2 regions of the Agathobaculum sp. TL06 genome follow, and region 1 is predicted to be linked to the other one. Evidence: predicted binding sites of a transcription regulator. Region 1 holds the regulator's gene; the other holds the start of a gene.
The links. The regulator LexA, encoded in region 1, represses DNA repair genes until DNA is damaged. The targets are predictions, from matches to a motif close to CNAACANNTGTTNG.
Positions count from the first base shown of each region.

Region 2: a site for LexA is predicted at 2,921-2,934, ahead of dinB (DNA polymerase IV). Genes of this name have one in related genera too.

Region 1 is NZ_BAAGGY010000019.1:25,787-41,595, forward strand. Features, by position in the region: gene ACYQ3S_RS11780 (M56 family metallopeptidase) at 1-3,754, opposite strand, end outside; gene ACYQ3S_RS11785 (BlaI/MecI/CopY family transcriptional regulator) at 3,773-4,144, opposite strand; gene ACYQ3S_RS11790 (hypothetical protein) at 4,330-4,767, shown strand; gene ACYQ3S_RS11795 (hypothetical protein) at 4,783-4,926, shown strand; gene ACYQ3S_RS11800 (barstar family protein) at 4,994-5,260, shown strand; gene pth (aminoacyl-tRNA hydrolase) at 5,297-5,935, opposite strand; gene ACYQ3S_RS11810 (DAK2 domain-containing protein) at 5,988-7,637, opposite strand; gene ACYQ3S_RS11815 (Asp23/Gls24 family envelope stress response protein) at 7,730-8,080, opposite strand; gene lexA (transcriptional repressor LexA) at 8,302-8,892, shown strand; gene recG (ATP-dependent DNA helicase RecG) at 8,905-10,947, shown strand; gene ACYQ3S_RS11830 (DMT family transporter) at 11,004-11,906, opposite strand; gene mnmA (tRNA 2-thiouridine(34) synthase MnmA) at 11,958-12,977, opposite strand; gene ACYQ3S_RS11840 (ABC transporter substrate-binding protein) at 13,061-14,689, opposite strand; gene pgeF (peptidoglycan editing factor PgeF) at 14,709-15,509, opposite strand; gene rny (ribonuclease Y) at 15,795-15,809, shown strand, end outside.
Region 2 is NZ_BAAGGY010000004.1:6,618-11,069, reverse strand. Features, by position in the region: gene thiH (2-iminoacetate synthase ThiH) at 1-482, opposite strand, end outside; gene ACYQ3S_RS03215 (thiazole synthase) at 523-1,287, opposite strand; gene mscL (large conductance mechanosensitive channel protein MscL) at 1,384-1,800, shown strand; gene thiF (sulfur carrier protein ThiS adenylyltransferase ThiF) at 1,852-2,487, opposite strand; gene thiS (sulfur carrier protein ThiS) at 2,493-2,687, opposite strand; TPP riboswitch at 2,760-2,862, opposite strand; gene dinB (DNA polymerase IV) at 2,951-4,171, shown strand; gene ACYQ3S_RS03190 (hypothetical protein) at 4,262-4,452, opposite strand, start outside.

The DNA.
Region 1 (15,809 bases):
CCTGCCACACTGGATGCACGCGCCGGTCTCCCGCCGTGCCGCCCGACAGGCCGAGCGTCCATTCCATCGCCTGCGCCGGATCGCGCAGGGCGGTGAGCGAAGCGTTCGCCAGCAGGGCGCGCACCCGCGCTTCGCTGAACGCCGGCAGACCCAGCCCGCTGTTGTCGTACCGCAGCAGGAAGCGTTCGAGCGAATCGGTCGGCGTGGTTTCATCCAGCACCCACTCCTGTCGGGTCAGGTGATAGCCGCCCTCGTCGGAGGCTTCCAGCACCTCGACCGCGTAGTATGGGCGGTGCTGCCTGTCCCACAGCTCATACGCCACCGTCGCGCTGCCGCCGTCTATCCCGACCGTGTCGCGCTCGGTCCAGACCGTGCTGTCGTAATCCCGCGCATAGCGTGCCAGCCCATCCAGAAACGCCACACCGTTCAGATAGGTTTCCATGCGCGCCCGCCGCTGGGCTTCGTCCGGCGCATGGATGGTGAGCGAGCCGCCGTCCAACGCCCACGCGGCGCGGTCCATCTCCTGATACGCGGCCGCGATGTCCCTATCCTGCGTATCATACTGCACGTCGGACGCAAACGTCAGGTAATAGGTCAGCCCGTCGCGCTCGGCCAGCGTCTTGCCGGGTACCGGCCAGTCCTCGCCAAAGGTGGATTGCAGGTAGTCTGTCGCTTCTACGGCAAGCATCATCACCGTACCCGCCCCATACGGGTCGGAGGTCGCTTCCGGCCACGCGTTTTTCAGGCCGAACATGGCGCAGCCATCCTTCTCGGTTACATACCCCTGCCCGACAAAGCACGCCGGCAGGGTGAGGGTGTAGCCGTAGACGTCGTTCACATAAGCGGTGGAGTCGATCGTGCGGCTGGCTTCCGCCGCGCCGTCCGCTATGCGGAATACGAACGCGGCGGTATGCGCCGTTCCGTCCGCCGCCGTGTAGGACACGGTGACGCCGCGGTACACATCAGCCGGCTGCGTCGAGGACAGCGCCTCCGCCGTGATATGTTTCACGGGATAGCTGTACGACATGCTGGCCGCGCCGCCCTTATAGGAAAAGCGGTCCGTTTCGGTCACCCGCTCGTCGTACTGGCGCGCACCGTCCTCACGGACGACCGCGTCCGCAATCGTGATCTCGCCAGCCGGCGCGGGGTCGAACAAAAGCTCGATGGTGTCGCCCGCCCGCAGCAGCGGGATGCTGCCCGCGGCGTTGCGCACCGCCTGCTCGGTGGTCTCGCCCACGGGCAGGCTCACCCCGCCCGCCGTGGCGGCAAAGCCCCCGTCCAGCGGTTCCGCCAGCCCGACCGGCAGCCAATAAGCGCCGGTTTTCTCCATGCGCACGTCCACGGACGGGCTGCCGTCTGCGAAGTGCAGGCGCACGACCGCCTGCGCGCCGCTTTCGGACACGATCTCCTGCGTGAACCAGCTTTCGCGCGTGATCCGGTGTACATTGCCTTCGACATGCTCGACATTTTCACCGAAGTAGCCGAACACGGCCTCGACCGCGTCGCCCACGCGCGTCAGCGTGTCGAGCGACGCGCCGTTAAAGTTCCCCGCGCCCTCAGGGATGGCCGGCCACGGCAGGCCGGAAGCATAGTACAGGCGGAAGAGCTCGCTCTGGGTATAGCCCGCGTCCTGCCCTGCCAGCTGCTCCTGTATGAACGACAGGTATTCGTCACACTGCTGCATTTCGGAAATGACCCTGCGGCCGTTTTCCTCACCGGCGGTAATCGCAATCGCGGAGCGGCAATCGATCGCGCCGCCGCCGTGCAGCTGGAACACCGCCACCCAGGTATTCTCCGCGTTGCCGGGCGTCAGCGCATACTCTGTGACCGTGGGCGACGAGCCGCCGTATCTGGAATACCAGATTTCTCCCATATCCGGCGTAGACGATGCGGCAAGATCCTGCTGCTGCCGCACGAGCGCCTGCTGCTCCTCCTCGGACAGCACCGGATACAGCGGCCACACGGACTTATAAAACACCGCCCGCGCATATTGCTGCGCAAGGTCGGCGGCGGTGCGGGCGTTTTCCCCGTCGCCGTAGGTGTAGTCCTGCGGCTGGCCGGCCGCCATGATGATGCTGAGCTGTTCGCCATCATCAAAGGTGTGCCGCACCTCGGTCAGGTCGTTTTTGCCGTCGTTGGTCACGTCCCAGCGGCGGACGATCTCCGTGCTGCCGCCGGACAGCCGCAAAATCTCCCTGCACCGCTCCGCAGCGTCGTCCGATGCCGTCCCAGTGTTTTCCGGCAGGCCGAGGTCGTTTTCGTACAGCAGCCGGAAGTCGTCCAGACTGTCTATATTATCCCCCACCATCAATAGTGTTTCTACGTTATCTATGACTACCTTTTGGTTTTCTCTGACAAACCGCAGTCTAACCGCTTCACGGGCCGGTGTCCCTGGCGTTATGCCATATGCCTGTTCTCCCCGTTCATCTGCGCTGTCTCTTTCCCTGATCATCAGACAGGTTTGCGTATCCTGCTCAAATACCAATGCGTATTTTATGATCGGCCACCAAGATGTATTAATTGCCCACGGGTCGGAACTGTCAGAGTCCAGAATATTTTCTGTGTTCGTTTCTTCGCCCAGGCCGCTTGACGCTTTTACTTTTTCCGAGAAAACTTCATACGCACGGTGTCCATCGTTTGTAAGCAGCGCCTGCCCGTATTCATTGGCGGCCGCCATTATCTCGTCCTCGGTCACCCTATCGCCGGCATTCCCTACCGACACCGCGCAGCCGAGCGAGGCGACCAGCACCGCCGCGGCCACGATGAGCGCCGCGCCGCGCTTTTTTGCGCGCTTGTCGAACAGCCCTTCAAAGCGGCGCATGAGCGTCTCCTTATCCCCCGTGAAGCACGACACCAGCGCCCGCCGCCGCACCTGCGCCTGCGCGGACCGCAGGATGGTTTCCCCGTAAGCGCGGCGCTGGCCCCCGTCCATGCCGCGCACCACCGCGTCGTCGCACGCCAGCTCGATATCCTCCTGCGCGAAGCGGGTCAGCAGGCGCACCAGCGGATTGAACCAGTGTACCGACCGCGCCGCCACCAGCAGCAGCTTGAGCCACAGGTCACGGCGCTTGTAATGCGTCAGCTCGTGCCGGAAGATAAACATGGCGTCCTGCGCGGGCAGGTCCTCCCGCGGCAGCCACAGCACCGGCTCGGCAAAGCCCGCGAGCATCGGGCAGTCCGCCGCGCCGCTCACCCGCAGCGGAATGGCGCGGCGGATGCCGAGCGAGCGCTTCTGCTCCTCGAAAATACCGCGCAGCGCCTCGCTCTGCACCTCCGCGGACGTTTCTTTCAGGCGCCGGATATAGCGGCGGTATCCCCGCGTCTGCCAGAACACGTTGTACAGCACACCGGTCAGCCAGAACAACAGCAGGACATTATCCACATGAATAGCATTCATCCACGGTCCGTTCACATTGACCGCCCTGCTTTCAAATTCATTTTTGGTCATCCATGTGCCACGCGGGCGTTCTGCTTGCGCCTGCCCCGCCTGCAATGTGCCATCCGCCGCATCCGTATTCCACCGATATGTGACATACAGCGTCCTCTCGGGCGGCGTGAGCTGTATGGGCGGGTCGGGCAGCGTGAGCTGCACCGGAAAGAGCAGCCGCACCGCCAGCAGCGCCCAGATCACGCAGACCGCCCGCGCCGGATAGCGTTTTTTCAGCGTCCTGCGCAGCAAAAACAGCGCGAGCGCAACCGCCGACACCGTCAGGCCGGCCTGCGTCAGCCCCAGCAGCAATTCATTCTGTGCCATATCCTACCCCTCCTGTCCTTACCGCCCCTGCGCGTCCAGAAAGGCGCGCAGCTCGTCGATATCCCGCTCGGTCAGCGCGCCCGCGTCCGACAGGCTCGCCACCAGATTTTTCACCGAGCCGCCGCACAGGCGCTGCACAAAGCTGCGGCTCTCCCGCTGGAGGTACGCCTCCTCCCGAACGAGCGGCGTATAATAGTTCTGCCGCCCCTGCTTTTCGCACCGCAGGAAGCCCTTTTCGCACAGTCGGGCGAGGAAGGTCAGCACGCTGGTCGCTTTCCACTCCTTGGGCGCGTTCTGCTGTACCTCGGCCGCGGTCACCGGCGGCTGGAGCGCCCAGATCGTTTGCATGACCTCCAGCTCCGCATCCGGCAGGCGTTTGATTTCGTCCATGGTTCCACCTCTTTTTCTACGGTTGTAAAACCTTTTTCCAGTTTCATTCTACATCAGTAGAATTATCCTGTCAAGTCATACTTTGTTTACAGTTTGGAACATTGACAGCCCTCCGGTTTTACGGTATGCTAATAGTGTCCCGATAGGGACAAAAGCCATATTTTTACGGATCAAGGAGCAGTATCATGCGTAAATCGACAGCGCTTGGCTTTGCGCTCTGCGGCACCCTGCTGGTCATTCTCCTGTTCATCGCGGGGCGCATGCTGTACATCAAATTTTATCACCAGTCCTTTACTGATATCGCGGGCAAGGGCGTGCAGGCATCGCTCATGCTGAGCGAAAACGACACCTCGCTCCCCGTGGTGACGGATGAAAAACAGATCGCTTCCTATACCGACCTGCTCGGCGGCTACACCTATACGCCCTATCCGCATTTTTTCCAGCCCGGCGATGATAAGCTGACCGCCAACCGCCTGACCGTCACCTTTGAAAACGGCAGCTCGATCAGCGTCAACGCGGACGGCTTTGTGTTTGTGGACGGCAAGCTGCGCGACATCGAGGGGGGCCGCGGGCAGGAATTTTATCACAAGCTGTATATCCTGTTTTATCCGAACGCGACATAGGAAGAGGGGTGCGGGATGAAAAAGGCGGTATGCCTCCTGCTGGCGCTGCTGGGTACGGCCGCGCTGCTGGCTGGCTGCGCGCAGTCCGTTTCGGTCGGCGTGATCGGCAGCGCGGACGGCCCAACGCAGATCATTGTTTCCGGCCCGCGCGCGGAATAGGCCGGAAACCGGACGGCCCTTTTTCCGGAACGGGCCTGCATTTTTCATATTTGGGGGAATGGACAAGATGAGGGAGCTGCTACTGGACGCGGAGACCCTGTATACGCGCGCGCAGGCGCATGACGCGCTGGCAAAGGCGTTCGGGTTTCCGGCCGATTACGGGCGCACGCTGGATGCGCTTTACGACCTGCTGACCGCCTGCCCGCCCGCGCGGCTGACGCTGCGGCACGCGGAAAAGCTGGTTGACAACATGGGGAACTACGGCGAGCTGCTGCTGCGCGTCCTGGCGGACGCGGCGGCGGAGAACCCGTCGTTCGTGCTTTCGGCCGAATAAAAACAGCGTCCGGACCAATAGGTCCGGACGCTGTTTTCACAGTCGCCTGCCGTTGTATTTCTGCGCGGCGGCGGCGCAGCCCTCCGCAATGATGCAGGCCGCGGCCTCCACCGCGTCCGCGCAGGCCTTGTCGACGGCCTTCTGCTCGTCCGCGGTGAACCTGCCCAGCACCCAGGCCGCCAGGTCGTAATCCGGATGCGGCTTTTTGCCCACGCCGATCTTGACGCGCGGGAAATCCTCGCTGCCCAGGTGGTAGATGATGTTCTTCAGCCCGTTCTGCCCGCCCGCAGAGCCTTTCGCGCGCACGCGCAGCGTACCCACGTCGAGCGATACGTCGTCCGACAGCACGATGATGCGTTCGGGCGGTATTTTGTAAAACGCCGCCGCGTCGCGCACCGCCTCGCCGGACAGGTTCATGAACGTCTGCGGCTTCATCAGCAGCACGCGGCTGCCGCCGAGCGCGGCCTCGCCCACCAGCGCCTTGAACTTCATGCGGTCGATCCTCTGTCCGCTGCGCGCGCACCAGCCTTCGAGCGCGCGGAAGCCCGCGTTATGCCGCGTGTTGTCATATTTGCTGCCCGGGTTGCCCAGGCCGACGACCAGCCATTCCACCGGCCCCGCCGCCTGCGCGGCCTTCTGCTCGTCCAGCTTTTTGAAAATATCGAATACTGACATGGTCCCTCTCCAAACAAAACGCCTCCCCCGACGGGAGGCGTCTGCTGTTTTTTTATTCTACCGACAGGATATAATAGTACACCGGCTGTCCGCCGTCGATGACCGAAATCTCCATATCCTTGTTCTCGCGGCGCAGCAGCGCCTCCACCTCGGCGGCCTGCTCCGCGCTGACGCCCTCGCCGTAGATCACGGTCGCGAACGCGCTGTCGTCGGTCACCATCTCGCGCACCAGCTTTTTGAGCACCGCGCTTTCGCGGCCGCTTGCGCACAGCCTGCCTTCGCACAGGGACAGGTACTCGCCCTGTTTGATTTTCTTTCCGTCGAACTCGCTGTCGCGCGCGGCGTAGGTCACCTGTCCGCTGCGCACCTGCGCCGCCGCGTCGGCCATCGCCGCCGCGAGGCCGCTGTCCTGCTCGCTGTCCAGGTCGGCGGCGAGCATCGCGGAAATCCCCTGCGGGATGGTTCGGGTCGGCACGACCACCAGCTTTTTGCCCTCCGCCAGGTGCGCGGCCTGCTCCGCCGCCATGATGATGTTTTTATTGTTGGGCAGCACGAACACGGTTTCCGCCGGCACCGCGTCCACCGCGCGCACGATATCATCGGTCGAGGGGTTCATGGTCTGGCCGCCCTGCACGACCATGTCCACGCCCAGGTCGGTGAACACATTTTTCAGGCCGTCGCCCGCCGCGACCGCGACAAAGCCGTACTTTTTCTCCGGCGGGGCGATCACGCGCTCGGCCGGCGCGTCCGCCGTACCCTCGATCACCTTGGCGGTGTGCTGCTCGCGCATGTTCTCGATTTTGACCGTGAGCAGCGGGCCGAATTTCAGCCCCTCCTCCAGCGCCCTGTTCGGCTGGTCGGTATGCACATGCACCTTAACGATGTCGTCGTCCTCCACCACGACCAGCGAATCGCCGATATCGCTCAGGATCGCGCGCAGGCGGCCGACATTGCGGGCCTTGTCTTTGCGCGCGGCAATGAACTCGGTGCAGTAGGTGAACGTGATCTCCTCGTCCGCAATGGCGGCAAAGTCCGCGGCGGCCTTTGCCGCCGGCTGTGCGGCCGCGCGCTCCTTGCGGACGCCGCGCAGCCCGTCCAGCATGCCCTCCAGGATGGTCAGGAAGCCGAACGCGCCCGCGTCCACCACGCCCGCCTTTTCCAGCACGGGGTTCTGGTGTACGGTTTCCGCAAGCGCCTCCCGCCCGCGTTCGAGCACCGCGCAAAGCACCTGCTCCGCGGGCAGCGCCGGATCGGCCTGACAGGCCTCGACCGCGTGCTGGGCGGATACGCGCGACACGGTCAGGATCGTCCCCTCGGCCGGCTTCATGACCGCCTTGTAGGCGGTGTCCACGCCCTCGCGCAGCGCGAGCGCCAGCGCGCGCCCGTCCGCCTGCTCCGCCTCGCGCAGCTTTTTCGCCATGCCGCGGAACAGCAGCGACAGGATAACGCCCGAATTGCCGCGCGCGCCGCGCAGCAGCGCGGAGGCGGCCGTGTCCGCGGCCTTTGCCAGCGTCGGCTCTTCCAGTTTGTCCAGCTCGGTCATGGCGGACGCCATGGTCATGGACATATTGGTGCCTGTATCGCCGTCCGGCACGGGGAACACGTTCAGCTCATTGGCGCGCTCCTTGTTTTCCGCAATGGCGAGCGCGCCCTCGATCACCATGGATTTGAAAAGCGCGCCGTCTATTTTCTGATCTGCCATATGCATACTCTCCCTAATCTCTGTTTTCAGGCCGCGTCCGCGCGCCGCGAACGGCGGCGGCATGGGATACGGGGGCCTGCAGCCCCTGTCCATCAGTCCGCGCGGATGCTCTCCACATAAACGTCCACGTTCTTTACGTCCACACCGGTCAGGCGCTCCACATGGTAGCGCACCTCGCCGATGATCGAGCGGCACACGGTCGCAATGTTCACCCCGTGTTCCACCGCGATGTGCAGGTCGATATTGACGCCGCCGTCCGGCGCCTCGGCCACCTTGACGCCGCGGGACTGGTTCTCCCGTCCGAGCAGGTGCGCCAGCCCGTCCGACATCGAGCGGATGGTCATGCCCTTCACCCCAAAGCAGGAGGAAGCCGCATAACCCGCGATGCCGGCCAGCACTTCGTTTGTGATTTCGATATATCCGAGATCAGTCTTGATCGTCATAGAAAACCCTCCCTGTGATTGGTTGGCTGTCTGGTTACTTACCCTATATTTTATATCAAATGCCCTATAAATACAAGCAAAATGCGGAAAGCATGTCATGAATCTATAAATTTCCGGTAACAATAGAAACAAATGTTTGCTTTTCCCGCCATAATACGGTATAATGAAGAAAATGCGAACGTATGTTCCTTTCAGGCAAGGTGTGAAGGAGTGCAGACCCCATGAAAAAAATTTCCCCAAAACAGCAGCGCATCCTCGATTATATCAGCGAATTCTCCCTGGAGCACGGCTACCCGCCCTCCGTGCGCGAGATCTGCGCTGAAATGGACCTGCGTTCCCCCTCGACCGTACACGCGCATCTGAAAAAGCTGCAGGAGGCGGGCTATCTTGAGCCGAGCGACCATAAATCCCGCGCGCTGACGCCGGTCAGCGGCCCGTCCATGGTGCCGCGCGTCCCCATCCTCGGGCGGGTAACGGCCGGCCTGCCCATCCTCGCGGTGGAGGAGCATATCGGATACGTCCCGTTCGAGCCGGCGGCGGGCGGCGGGGAGTACTATGCCCTGCGCATCCGCGGCGATTCCATGACCGGCGCCGGCATCCTGGACGGCGACCTCGTGATCGTCCGGCAGGACGCGCAGGCGCGCAGCGGCGATATCGTCATCGCCCTGCTGGAGGACGAGGCCACCTGCAAAACGCTGAACCTCACGCCGGACGGCGTATGGCTGATGCCGGAAAATCCGGCCTACCCGCCGATCAACGGTACGGGCTGCCAGATCCTCGGCGTGGTCAAAGCGGTCTATCGGGAATATTAAGGAGCGACGCCTATGCCGGCACTGGACGACAGCATCCAATTCGTCAAGGGCATCGGCCCGAAAAAGGCGAAGCTGTTTGAAAAACTGCATATCCGCACCCTGCGCGACGCGCTCGAAACCTATCCGCGCGACTATGAGGACCGCACCCGCATCACCCGCATCGCGGATATCGGCGCGGAGGACAAGTACGCCGTCCGCGCGGTCGTGGGTACCGAGCCCAAGCTCAGCCGCATCCGCAAGGGGCTGACGCTGGTCAAATGCACGATTTTCGACGAGTCCGGCTCGCTGCACGTCACCTGGTTCAATAACCCCTATGCCGCCGCGCTGGTGCGCGCGGGGCAGGAATATGTGTTTTACGGCCGCGTGCAGGGCTTTGGCCGCGCGCGGACGCTCGTTTCGCCCCAGACCGAGAAGGTCGCGCCGGACGCGGACCACCCGGGCCGCATCGTGCCGGTTTACCCGCTGACCGCGGGGCTGACCCAGCGCGACCTGGAGCGCGTGACCGAAGCCGCGCTCGCCGCCGTGCCGGGCGACTGGCCCGACCCGCTGCCCGAGGTGCTGCGCGCCAAATACCGTCTGCCGGACGCGGCCGACGCGCTGGCCGCCATCCACCGCCCGCAGACAGCGGACGAGGTTGCCGAGGCGCGCCGCCGCATGGTGTTCGAGGAGCTGTTCCTGCTGTGCTGCGGCCTGCAGCAGCTCAAGGAGCGCCGCCGCGCCGATTCCGGCATCCTTTTCGCGCAGGACGGGCTGGACGCCTATCTGAACGCGCTGCCCTTCGCCCCCACGGGCGCGCAGCGCCGCGCGATCGGGGAGATCGCGGCGGACTGCGCCTCCGGCCGGCCGATGAACCGGCTGGTGCAGGGCGACGTCGGCTCGGGCAAGACGGTCGTGGCGGCGGCGCTGTGCGCGCTGGCCGCGCAGAACGGCTGGCAGGCCGCTTTCATGGCGCCGACCGAAATCCTCGCCGCCCAGCACGCGGAAACGCTCGCCCCCCTGCTGGGCCGGCTGGGCATTTCCTGCACCCTGCTCACCGGCTCGATGACCGCGGCGCAAAAGCGGTCCGCGCTCGCCGCAATCGAAACCGGCGCGGCGCAGGTCGTGGTCGGCACACACGCGCTCATCCAGCAGGGCGTTGCCTTTCACCGGCTGGGCGCGGTCATTGCGGACGAGCAGCACCGCTTCGGCGTGGCGCAGCGCGCCGCGCTTTCGGCCAAGGGGGAAACGCCGCATGTGCTGGTCATGTCGGCCACGCCCATCCCGCGCACGCTCGCGCTCATCCTGTACGGCGACCTGGACGTTTCCGTGCTGGACGAGCTGCCGCCCGGCCGCAGTCCGGTCGAGACCTACGCGGTGGGGGAAGCTATGCGCCGGCGCATCACCGCCTTTATCGACAAGCAGATCGCGGCGGGCGGGCAGGCCTACGTCGTCTGCCCGCTGGTTGAGGAGGGCGAATTAAACCTCAAAAGCGCGGAGCAGCACGCGAAGGACCTGCAGGCCGCCTTGCCGCACCGCCGCGTCGCCGTGCTGCACGGCCGCATGAAAAACGCGGACAAGGAGCGGGTGATGCGCGATTTCGCCGCGCGGCAGTATGATATTCTGGTCGCCACGACCGTGATCGAGGTCGGCGTGGACGTGCCGAACGCCAACCTGATGGTGGTGGAGGACGCGGACCGCTTCGGCCTGTCCCAGCTCCACCAGCTGCGCGGGCGGGTCGGGCGCGGCGCGCGGCAGTCCTACTGCGTGTTTTTCGGCGCGGACAAGGGCGAAGCCGCCCGCGAGCGCCTGAAGATCCTGTGCCGGACCGGCGACGGGTTCGAGATCGCGCGCGCCGACCTCGCCCAGCGCGGCCCGGGCGACTTTTTCGGCCGCCGCCAGCACGGCCTGCCCGCGCTGCATGTGGCCGACCTGGCCGCCGACCTCGCGCTCATGCAGTCCGCCCGCGAGGAGGCCGAGGCCATCCTGGCCGCCGACCCGCGGCTGGCGGGCTATCCGGCCCTGTGCGCGCGCGTGCAGCGCATGTTCGCCGCGCGGGACGACGAGGCGTTCAACTGAAGGGGATAAAAAGGGCGGGAGCCGCTGCGGCTCCCGCCCTTTTTTTGTTTATGCCCTTATGCGTCCTCTCCGTCCGCCGGCTTTTCCCGCCGCTCGGACAGCACCAAGCCGGCCAGCGCCAGCACTGTCCCCAGCCACATGGCCGGCGTCATGGTTTCGTGTAGAATGAGCGCGGAGCTGACGATGGTGACGATGGGCGTGGCATAGATATACGCGCTCGTCCGCACCGGCCCCAGCAGGAACACCGCGCGGTTCCAGGTCACAAAGCAGGTCGCGGACGCGCCCAGGCCAAGGAACAGCAGGTTTGCCAGATGCACCGGCTCGACCCAGGCCGCCGCGCCCGCGGGGAAGCCCTCCGCGCAGGCCGGCGCCAGCAGGAACAGCAGGCCGTAGCCGAAAATGCGGCAGGTCAGCGGCACCGTGCGGTAGCCCATCGCGCCCAGCCTGCGGATCAGGACCGAATACACGCCCCACACCAGCGCGGCCCCCACGCCGAGCAGCGCGCCCAGCGGACTGAAATGCAGCTCGCTCACGCCCGCCAGCGACGCCAGCGCCACGCCCGCCATCGCGCACAGGAAGCCGAGGAAGAACCAGCGCGTCAGCCGCTCGCGCAGCAGCAGCGCGGCGAACAGGGCGGTAAACAGCGGCGCCGCCGCCACGATCACGCCGACCAGGGACGCGGAAATATAGGTCAGCGCGATATTCTCCATCAGAAAGTACAGCGTCACGCCGGTCAGGCCCGCCAGCGCGAACAGCAGCTCATGCTGCCATTTCTGCGGCCTGACGAACCCGCGTCCCGCGGCGAGCAGCGCCGCAAAGCCCAGCCCGAAGCGGGCGACCATGATTTCCAGCGGCGTGAACGCGCGCAGCAGCACCTTGGTCGAAACAAACGTCGTACCCCACACCAGCACGGTCAGCGCAGCGAGCAAATGCCCCTGCAGCCTGTGATTTTCCCTCATGGTAACCCCTCTCTCTATGCAGCGGGCGCGGCTGGCCGCGCCCCGGCGGGCTCAGCAGATAAAGCCCCCGCCGATCACAATATCGTTGTCATAAAACACCGCGCTCTGCCCCCTTGCGGGCGCGCGGACCGCGTCCTCGAACACGATGCGCGCGCCGCCGTCCTCCGGATAGACCAGCGCGCGGTCGCTGCGCCGGGAAAAGCGCACGCGCACCTCGCAGGGGAACGCGCCGTTTTCCGCGTATTCGGGCGCGATGTAGTGTACGTCGCGCACCCTGATTTCCTTTTCGAACACGTCCTCGAGCGACAGCACCACCTCGTCGGTCTCCGGCCGCAGCGCGTGGACGAACAGACGGCCCGCCGCGGCCACGCCCAGCCCCTTGCGCTGGCCGACCGTATAACAGTGCAGCCCCTTGTGCCGCCCCAGAACGTTGCCTGCCTCGTCCACAAAATTGCCCGGCGGGCAGGCCGCGCCGTGACGTTCGAGCCAGCCCTGCACATCCCCGTCCGGAATGAAGCAGATATCCATGCTGTCCGGCTTCTCGGACACGGACAGGCCGATATCGCGCGCTGCGGCGCGGGTTTCGTCCTTGCCCGCGCTCTCCCCCAGCGGGAACAGGCAGCGCGCGACCGTCCGCCGCGGCAGGCGGTGCATCATATAGGTCTGATCCTTTTCCGCGCGGGCGCGCAGCAGGAGCGCGCGCCCCTGCGCGTCCCGTCCGGTGCGGGCGTAGTGGCCGGTGGCGACATAGGGCGCGCCGATCTCGTCCGCGTAGTCGGTCAGCGCGCGGAACTTGACCAGCGGGTTGCACACCACGCACGGGTTGGGCGTGCGCGCGGTGCGGTAGCAGTCCGCGAAATAGGCGCACACCTGCTGCTCGAACGCCTCGCGCCGGTGCGCGACGTAAAGCGGGATGCCCAGCTCGTCCGCCGTCTGCTGCGCGGCCTCCGCACCGCCCAGGCCGACCTCCAGGAACAGCCCGTGTACCGCAAAGCCCTGCGCGCGCAGGCGCGCCGCCGCAACCGCGGAATCCACGCCGCCTGATAATCCTAACACAACTTTTTCCATCATTCTTGTAAAATCTCCTACTGTTCGGGGCTGCCATCAAAAAGAAAATGAGCGCCCCGCGCTCATTTTCACAGAACGTCCGCCGCTTATTCGCCGGACGAGGTCCACTCCTCCAGCCCTGCAAACGCATTGTACGGCGCGGGGCTGAAATTATCGATCAGGCCCTTGCGGATGATGAGCTGCCCGCACTCGAACGCGATCGGGATAAAGGGCATTTCCTCCGCGAACGCCGTGTAGAACGCCGCGAGATTGTCGCCGCTGCGCGCGGCGGCGACGGCGGCGGACATGGTCTGGCTGGAATAGCCGCCGTAGTTCAGGCTGCCGCCGGAGGAAAGCAGCGGGCGCAGGTCAAAATCCGGCGTCAGCAGCGTTTCCCCGTAGTATACGTCAAAATCGCCGGACTGCAGCATGGACACATAGGTTTCATACGGCTGCCGGTCCACGGTCACCGACACGCCGACCGCTTTCCAGGAGGCCGCGATCTGTTCCGCCGCCGCCAACTTAAACGTATTGTTGGCGTTGACGAGCAGCCGGATGGACAGGGCCGCGTCCCCGCCGCCGCTGCCGGTATCCGTCCCGCCGGCCTCTCCGTCGGCGTCGTCCTCGTCCGTATCCGTTTCGCTGTCTTCCTCGTCCGTATCCGCCTCGCCGCCGTCCTGTCCCGTGTCCCCCGCGCCGCCGGCCTGCTCCAGCCCCTCGCGCAGGAGGCGCGCGGCGGTCTCGGTATCGGCGGACATATTGAGCGTCAGCCCGTCGGCCGCGGGCTGCGGGTTGACCGGCAGGACCGCCGGCGTAGCAAAGGTCTGCAGCTGCGTGTCGCACAGGCTCTGCCGGCCGAGCGCGGCGCTGAGCGCCTGCCGCACCTTGGCGTTGGCAAGGTAGGGGTTGCTGTAGTTGACGCCCAGGTAATGCAGGTCCGCGCTCGCGGTGCGCACGGTGTCGATCGACCCGCCGATGATCGTACTCGCCCCGTCGGGCGCGATGCGCGGCTCGCGCAGCAGCGAAACATCCCCTGTGCGGAAGCTGGATTCCGCGGCATCCGCGCGCGTCATGGGTACCAGCGTGATATGGCGGATGGAGCCGAGGAACCCGCCGTGCCAGCTCTCATTGGCCTCCAGCTTCCACTGGTTGCCGTCCTTGACCGGCTGGAACGGGCCGGTTCCGTCGGCAAAATCGCCGCTTTCGGCCGAGCCCTGCCGGTAGATCGGGATATCGAGCAGGCGGGGAAAATTGATGTTGGGCGAGGACAGCACAATACGCACCTCGCTGCCGGACAGCGCCTCGATCGAGGCCACCTCGGTCAGCCGGTTATGGTACGGCGACGCCTCGTTATACTGCGCGGCCTGCAGGCTGGCGGCCACGTCGGCCGCGGTCAGCTTCTCGCCCGACCAGAACGTCACGTCGTCCCGCAGCGTAAAGGTGAACGTCGTCCCATCGCCCGCATACGACGCACAGAGCACATTCTGCGCGGTAAAATTGCCGCTGACCTCGAACAGGCCCTCGTACAGCGCCTCGCACAGCAGGCGGTTGATGCTGGTGCTGTCCAGCACCGGATTGAGCGTGCCGTTCTGGTACCAGGCCATGCCGAAATATGCGTCCGACACCTCGACCGTGTCAACCGGCCCGTCGTCCCCGCCCAGCCCGCCTTCCCCGCAGGCCGTCAGCAGGCAGAGCGCCGCCAGCAGCGCCGCCAGCGCGCGTTTTTTCCATTTCATAAAACGGACTCCCTTTCCGTCACAGGCAGATCACGCCGCCCTGCACGCCGCGCACGCCGCGGGTCGCGCGGTGCGACCAGAATTCATCGCTGTGGCACATGGTACACAGCCCGCTGTCGATCACGTTTTCCGGCGCGAGCCCCGCGTCCCGCAGCAGCTTTACGCCGATGCCCTGCAGGTCAACGTGGAATTTCGCGCCCTTTTCCCGAATATAGGGCTGTACGGCCGCGCCGAGCAGGCGCTCCATCGCCTCCGGCACATCCGCGTCGGTCTCAAAGCACTCCTGCCGGATGGACGGCCCCAGGACCGCGATCAGGCTCTCGCGCTTCGCGCCCAGGCGCGCCGCCATCACCTCCACGGTTTTGGGCAGGATGCCGCCCGCCATGCCGCGCCAGCCCGCGTGGGCCACGCCCGCGGTATGCGTCGCCGGATCGTACAGCAGGGTCACCACGCAGTCCGCGTAAAAGCCGCAGAGCGGCGTGTCCGGCAGCGCGGTCACGATCGCGTCCGACCGCCACGCCATCGGGCGGTGCAGCCCCATGCCGGCCTGCTCCTCCCCGACGACCGAAACCTCGGTTTCGTGGACCTGACGGGTCAGCGTGAAGCGTTTTTCGTCCACGCCGAGCGCTTCTGCCAGGCGGCGGTAATTTTCCCGCACGCTGGCCTCCTCGTCCCCCCGGCTGAAGCCCAGGTTGAGGCTTTCACAGTGTCCCGTGCTCACGCCGCCGTACTTGGTCGTAAAGGCGTGCCGCACCGGCAGCCGGCGGCAGGTATAATAAACAAATGGTCCGCGCTGAACGCGGCACATGGATCGATGCATGCGTTTTTCCTCCCGATTCAGTTGTATTATTATATCAAATGCAGCCCCCCTCCACAAGGGCGCAAAACCGTTCTTCTCAAAAAGCGCCAAAATCTGCCCGCGCGCGGACGTGTTTTTCTTGACAGTTTGACCAACAGGCTTTACAATATTTTTTAGTATAATACCTGCTGTTATATAGCCTGCGTAAAAATACGCACGGCTTTTTTCAAGGGCATTATAACCGGACCTCTGCCCGACAGGGGGCCACTGCACTCAAAAAAATCAATAGGAGGACACACCAAAGCAATGAACGACATCATC
Region 2 (4,452 bases), on a different contig from region 1:
GAGCGGCTTTCGCCGGTGAGCAGCAGGATCTCCTGCAGGCCGGTGGCCGCGATCGCCTGCAGCTCCCGTTCGATCTCCTCCGCGTCGAGCTTGGCGCGGCGGATCTTGTTATGGCAGTTGAAGCCGCAGTAGATGCAGTAGTTTTCGCAGTAGTTGGCGATGTACAGCGGGGTGAACATCTGCACCGAGTTGCCGAAGTGCTTGCGCGTTTCGGCCTGCGCGCGCCGCGCCATCTGTTCGAGGAAAGGCGCGGCCGCGGGCGACAGCAGCGCGGCGAAATCCTCGGGCTGCAGCACATCCCGCTGCAGTGCGCGCTGTACATCCGCGGCGGTGTAGCGGTCCGCGTCGTAGGCGTTCATACGGGCGATGACCTCGTCCTGTATTTCCGAGCCGATGTCGTCCATGCCGGGCTGGTACGCCATGTGGTCGGTTTCGGCGGTGATATAGCTTGCGGAGACAAGCTCCGTCTTGTTGTCGTTCATGAAAAAGATCCTTTCCTGCGGTTTTCGGGGGGAACGCGGCTCAATCGTGCAAAAAGCCGGTCAGCGGGGAGGAGGCGGACGCGGTCTCGCGCACGCGCCCCAATCCGGAGAGGTACGCCGTGCGGCCCGCTTCGATCGCCTGCCGGAACGCCGCCGCCATTGCCGGAATGTCGCCCGCGGTGGCGATCGCGGTGTTCGCCATGACCGCGGCCGCGCCCATTTCCATGGCCTCGCAGGCCTGCGAGGGGCGGCCGATGCCTGCGTCCACGATGATGGGCAGGTCGATCTCATCGATCAGGATCTGGATGAATTCCCGTGTCGCCAGGCCCTTGTTCGTACCGATCGGCGCGCCGAGCGGCATGATGCACGCCGCGCCCGCGCCGGCCAGGTCGCGGGCCACATTCAGGTCGGGGTACATATACGGCATGACGATAAAGCCCTCCTTGGCGAGGATTTCGGTCGCGCGTATGGTTTCCTGATTGTCGGGCAGCAGGTATTTGCTGTCGCGCATGATCTCGATTTTGACAAAGTCGCCGCAGCCGCATTCGCGCGACAGGCGCGCGATGCGCACGGCCTCCTCCGCGTTGCGCGCGCCCGAGGTGTTGGGCAGCAGGGTCACGCCCGCGGGGATGTAGTCCAGAATGTTGGCCGCGCCGCCTTCATTCGCGCGGCGCAGCGCGAGGGTGATGATCTGCGCGCCCGCGTGGTGTACGGCGGCGTTGATCAGGTCGAGCGAATATTTGCCCGAACCGAGGATGAAGCGGGAGGTGAATTCATGCCCGCCCAGAATCAGCTTGTCTGCCATAAAAAAGCTCCTTTTTTGTGAATTTTTGCTTGACCGGCTCGAAAAAGGTCGATATACTATGAAAAGAGAAAAAATAAAAGATTTTGAGGTGCCAGTATGAAAAAGTTTATTGAGGAATTCAAGTCCTTCGCGCTGCGCGGCAACGTGATGGATATGGCGATCGGTGTTATCATCGGCGGCGCGTTCACCAGCATTGTGACCTCGCTGACCGACAACCTGATTAACCCGATCCTCGGCCTGGCGGGCAACACCGACCTGAGCGCGTTCACACTGCAGATCGCGGGGATCGAGCTCAAGTACGGCGCGTTCCTGACCTCGGTCATCAATTTCCTGATTATGGCGTTCGTGCTGTTCTGCATGCTCAAGGCGGTCAACAAGCTGACCAGCCTGGGCAGGAAGCCGGATGTGCCCGCCGCCCCGACGACCAAGAAATGCCCGTATTGCTGCAGCGATATCCCGATCGCGGCGACCAAATGCGCGCACTGCGCCTCCGAGCTGCCCCGTGAGGAGTAAGCGCCGACCCCATCCGGAAAAGGCCCGCAGGGCCTTTTTCTTTTTTGCCCGTTACGGTTCGCGCTCGCCCAGCAGCAGGCGCAGCGTCATGGCCGCCTGGTGCGCCGCGCAGACCGCGACGCGCGGCGCCATCAGCCCCAGCCCGTCGGATACGTCGCTCGTCCCGTCTCCGCAGAGGTACAGGCGGCCGAACCGCCGTTCCGTGCGGATGGCGTTGGCCGAGCCGAAGCCTGCCATGCCGCTGCCGGAGACAATGGGGGTTTCCGGCAGCTGTTCGAGCAGCGTTTCGATCAGCATGGCTTTCTGGTCGGGGCGGTCGAACGCCTCGCATACCACGTCGCAGCCCGCGAACAGACGGACGGCGTTTGCCGGAATGATACGCTCGGTATACGTTTCGTAATTTAAGTATGGATTGATTGCTTCCAGTTGTTCCAGGAGGGCGAGTGTTTTGGGGATGCCGATGTCCTTCATGGTATAGTGCTGGCGGTTGAGGTTGGTCACATCGACCACGTCGAAATCGACAAGCACCAGCCGGCCGACCCCGAGCCGCGCGAGCGATACGGCGATGTGGGAGCCGAGCCCGCCCAGACCCGCCACGCCGACCGCGGCGCGGTCGAGCTTCGCCTGAACAGCGGCGCCGTGCCGGCCGGCAAGCGCGTCGTGCAGCTCCTTTTGTGTTAAAACCATCGCATTCAGCCTCCGCCCACGAACTGCACGATCTCGACCGTGTCGGCGTCGCACAGCGCCTCCTCCGCAAAGCGGCTGCGCGGGATGATATGCCCGTTCTTTTCCACCGCCACGCGCTGCGGGTCAAGGCCGCGCGACTGCACAAGGGCCTGCACGGTCATTCCTGCCGGACAGGGCTGCGCTTGTCCGTTTACTTTCATCAAAATACCCCTCTTTTCCGCAAGAAAAAATGCCTCGGTTTCACCATGCGGTAAAACCGGGGCATTTGGATGTTCTGCGATGCGACAGCTTCCCTACGATGGTGCTAACCAACAGGTTCAAAAGGTTAGGCTCTCGCCCTCTCAGCCGCTCATCACGGCACCCTTGCTTGCAAGCTCAGTATAGACCTGATCGGATACGGTTGTCAAGACGGAATTTTCGCGGTATAATAAAAGAAACAAATGTTCGGTGGGGAGGGGACGCTGTGGAACGCACGATCCTGCACTGTGACTGCAACGCGTTTTATGCCTCGGTGGAGACGCTGCTCGACCCCACGCTGGCCGAAGGGCCGAGCGCGGTCTGCGGCGATCCGGAAAGCCGGCACGGCATCATCCTTGCGAAAAATGAGAAGGCGAAAGCGTTCGGCGTGCAGACGGCCGAGACCATCTGGCAGGCCAGGCGCAAGTGTCCGGACCTGCGGCTGGTCGCGCCGCACCGGTCGGAGTATGTCAAATATTCGCGCCGGTGCAACGAGCTGTACCTGCAGTATACCGATCTGGTTGACCCGTTCGGCATTGACGAATCCTTTCTGGATGTGACCGGCTCGGCGCATCTGTTCGGCACGGGGGAGCAGATCGCGGACGAGCTGCGCCGCCGCATGCGTGCGGAGGTCGGGCTGACGATTTCGGTGGGCGTGTCGTTCAACCGCGCGTTCGCCAAGCTGGGCAGCGATTACAAAAAGCCGGACGGGACGACCGTGTTTTCGCGCGGGAATTACAAGGACAAGGTCTGGCCGCTGCCGGTCAGCGCGCTGCTGTATGTGGGCCGGCACGCGCTGGACAAGCTCAGCCGCCTGGGCGTGCATACCATCGGCGATCTGGCCGTGTGCGACCCTGCGTTTCTGCACAGCGTTTTCGGGAAAATGGGCGACACCCTGCTGCGCTACGCCCGTGGGGAGGACGACGAGCCGGTGCGCCCGTTTTACGAGGAGCGCGAGGTCAAATCCGTGGGGAACAGCATGACATTCGCGCATAACCTGGTGGGCGAGGACGAGTGCCGGATGGGGCTGACCGCACTGTGCGACAATGTCGGCCGCCGCCTGCGGCGGCATGGGCTGGTGTGCCAGACCGTGCAGCTCGGCATCCGCGATCCGGAATTCCGCAACCGCTCGCGGCAGGTCACGCTGGAACGCCCGACCAATTCCACGCGCGCGCTGATCGATATTTCCCTGGCCCTGCTGCACGCGCACTGGCAGATCGGCAGGCCGATCCGGCTGCTATCGGTCACGGCGGCGAACCTGCTGCCCGAAGCGCAGTCGTGCGAGCAGCTTTCCCTGTTTGACGCGGCGGAAGCGCGGCAGGCGCGCGAAAAGCAGCGCCGGCTGGACCGGACGGTGGACGCGCTGCGGGAGCGGTTCGGAGACCAGTCGGTAGTGTTCGCCCACTCTGTAAAGAAAACAGAGAAAAACGGTCCGAAAGAATCGTAAAAAAAGAAAAAAACGTCCTGCTTTTTCAAGCAGGACGAAAAACATAGTAAAAGCCCGACAGAGCCGACCTGCCGAATACACCGATGACAATTAGTGGGCTCTAAAGTTCTTATACGCGTTATGCAAATAGTAATAGGGAATAACCAGCAACGCGGCGTTGGCAATAATTAACCCGATCTGATTTTGGAGATGGATAAAATGGATCAACTGGGGGATAAACAGCGCAATTCCGCAGATGACTGCCAGGAAAGACCGCTTGCCAGCCCTTGCCAGAGCGACGA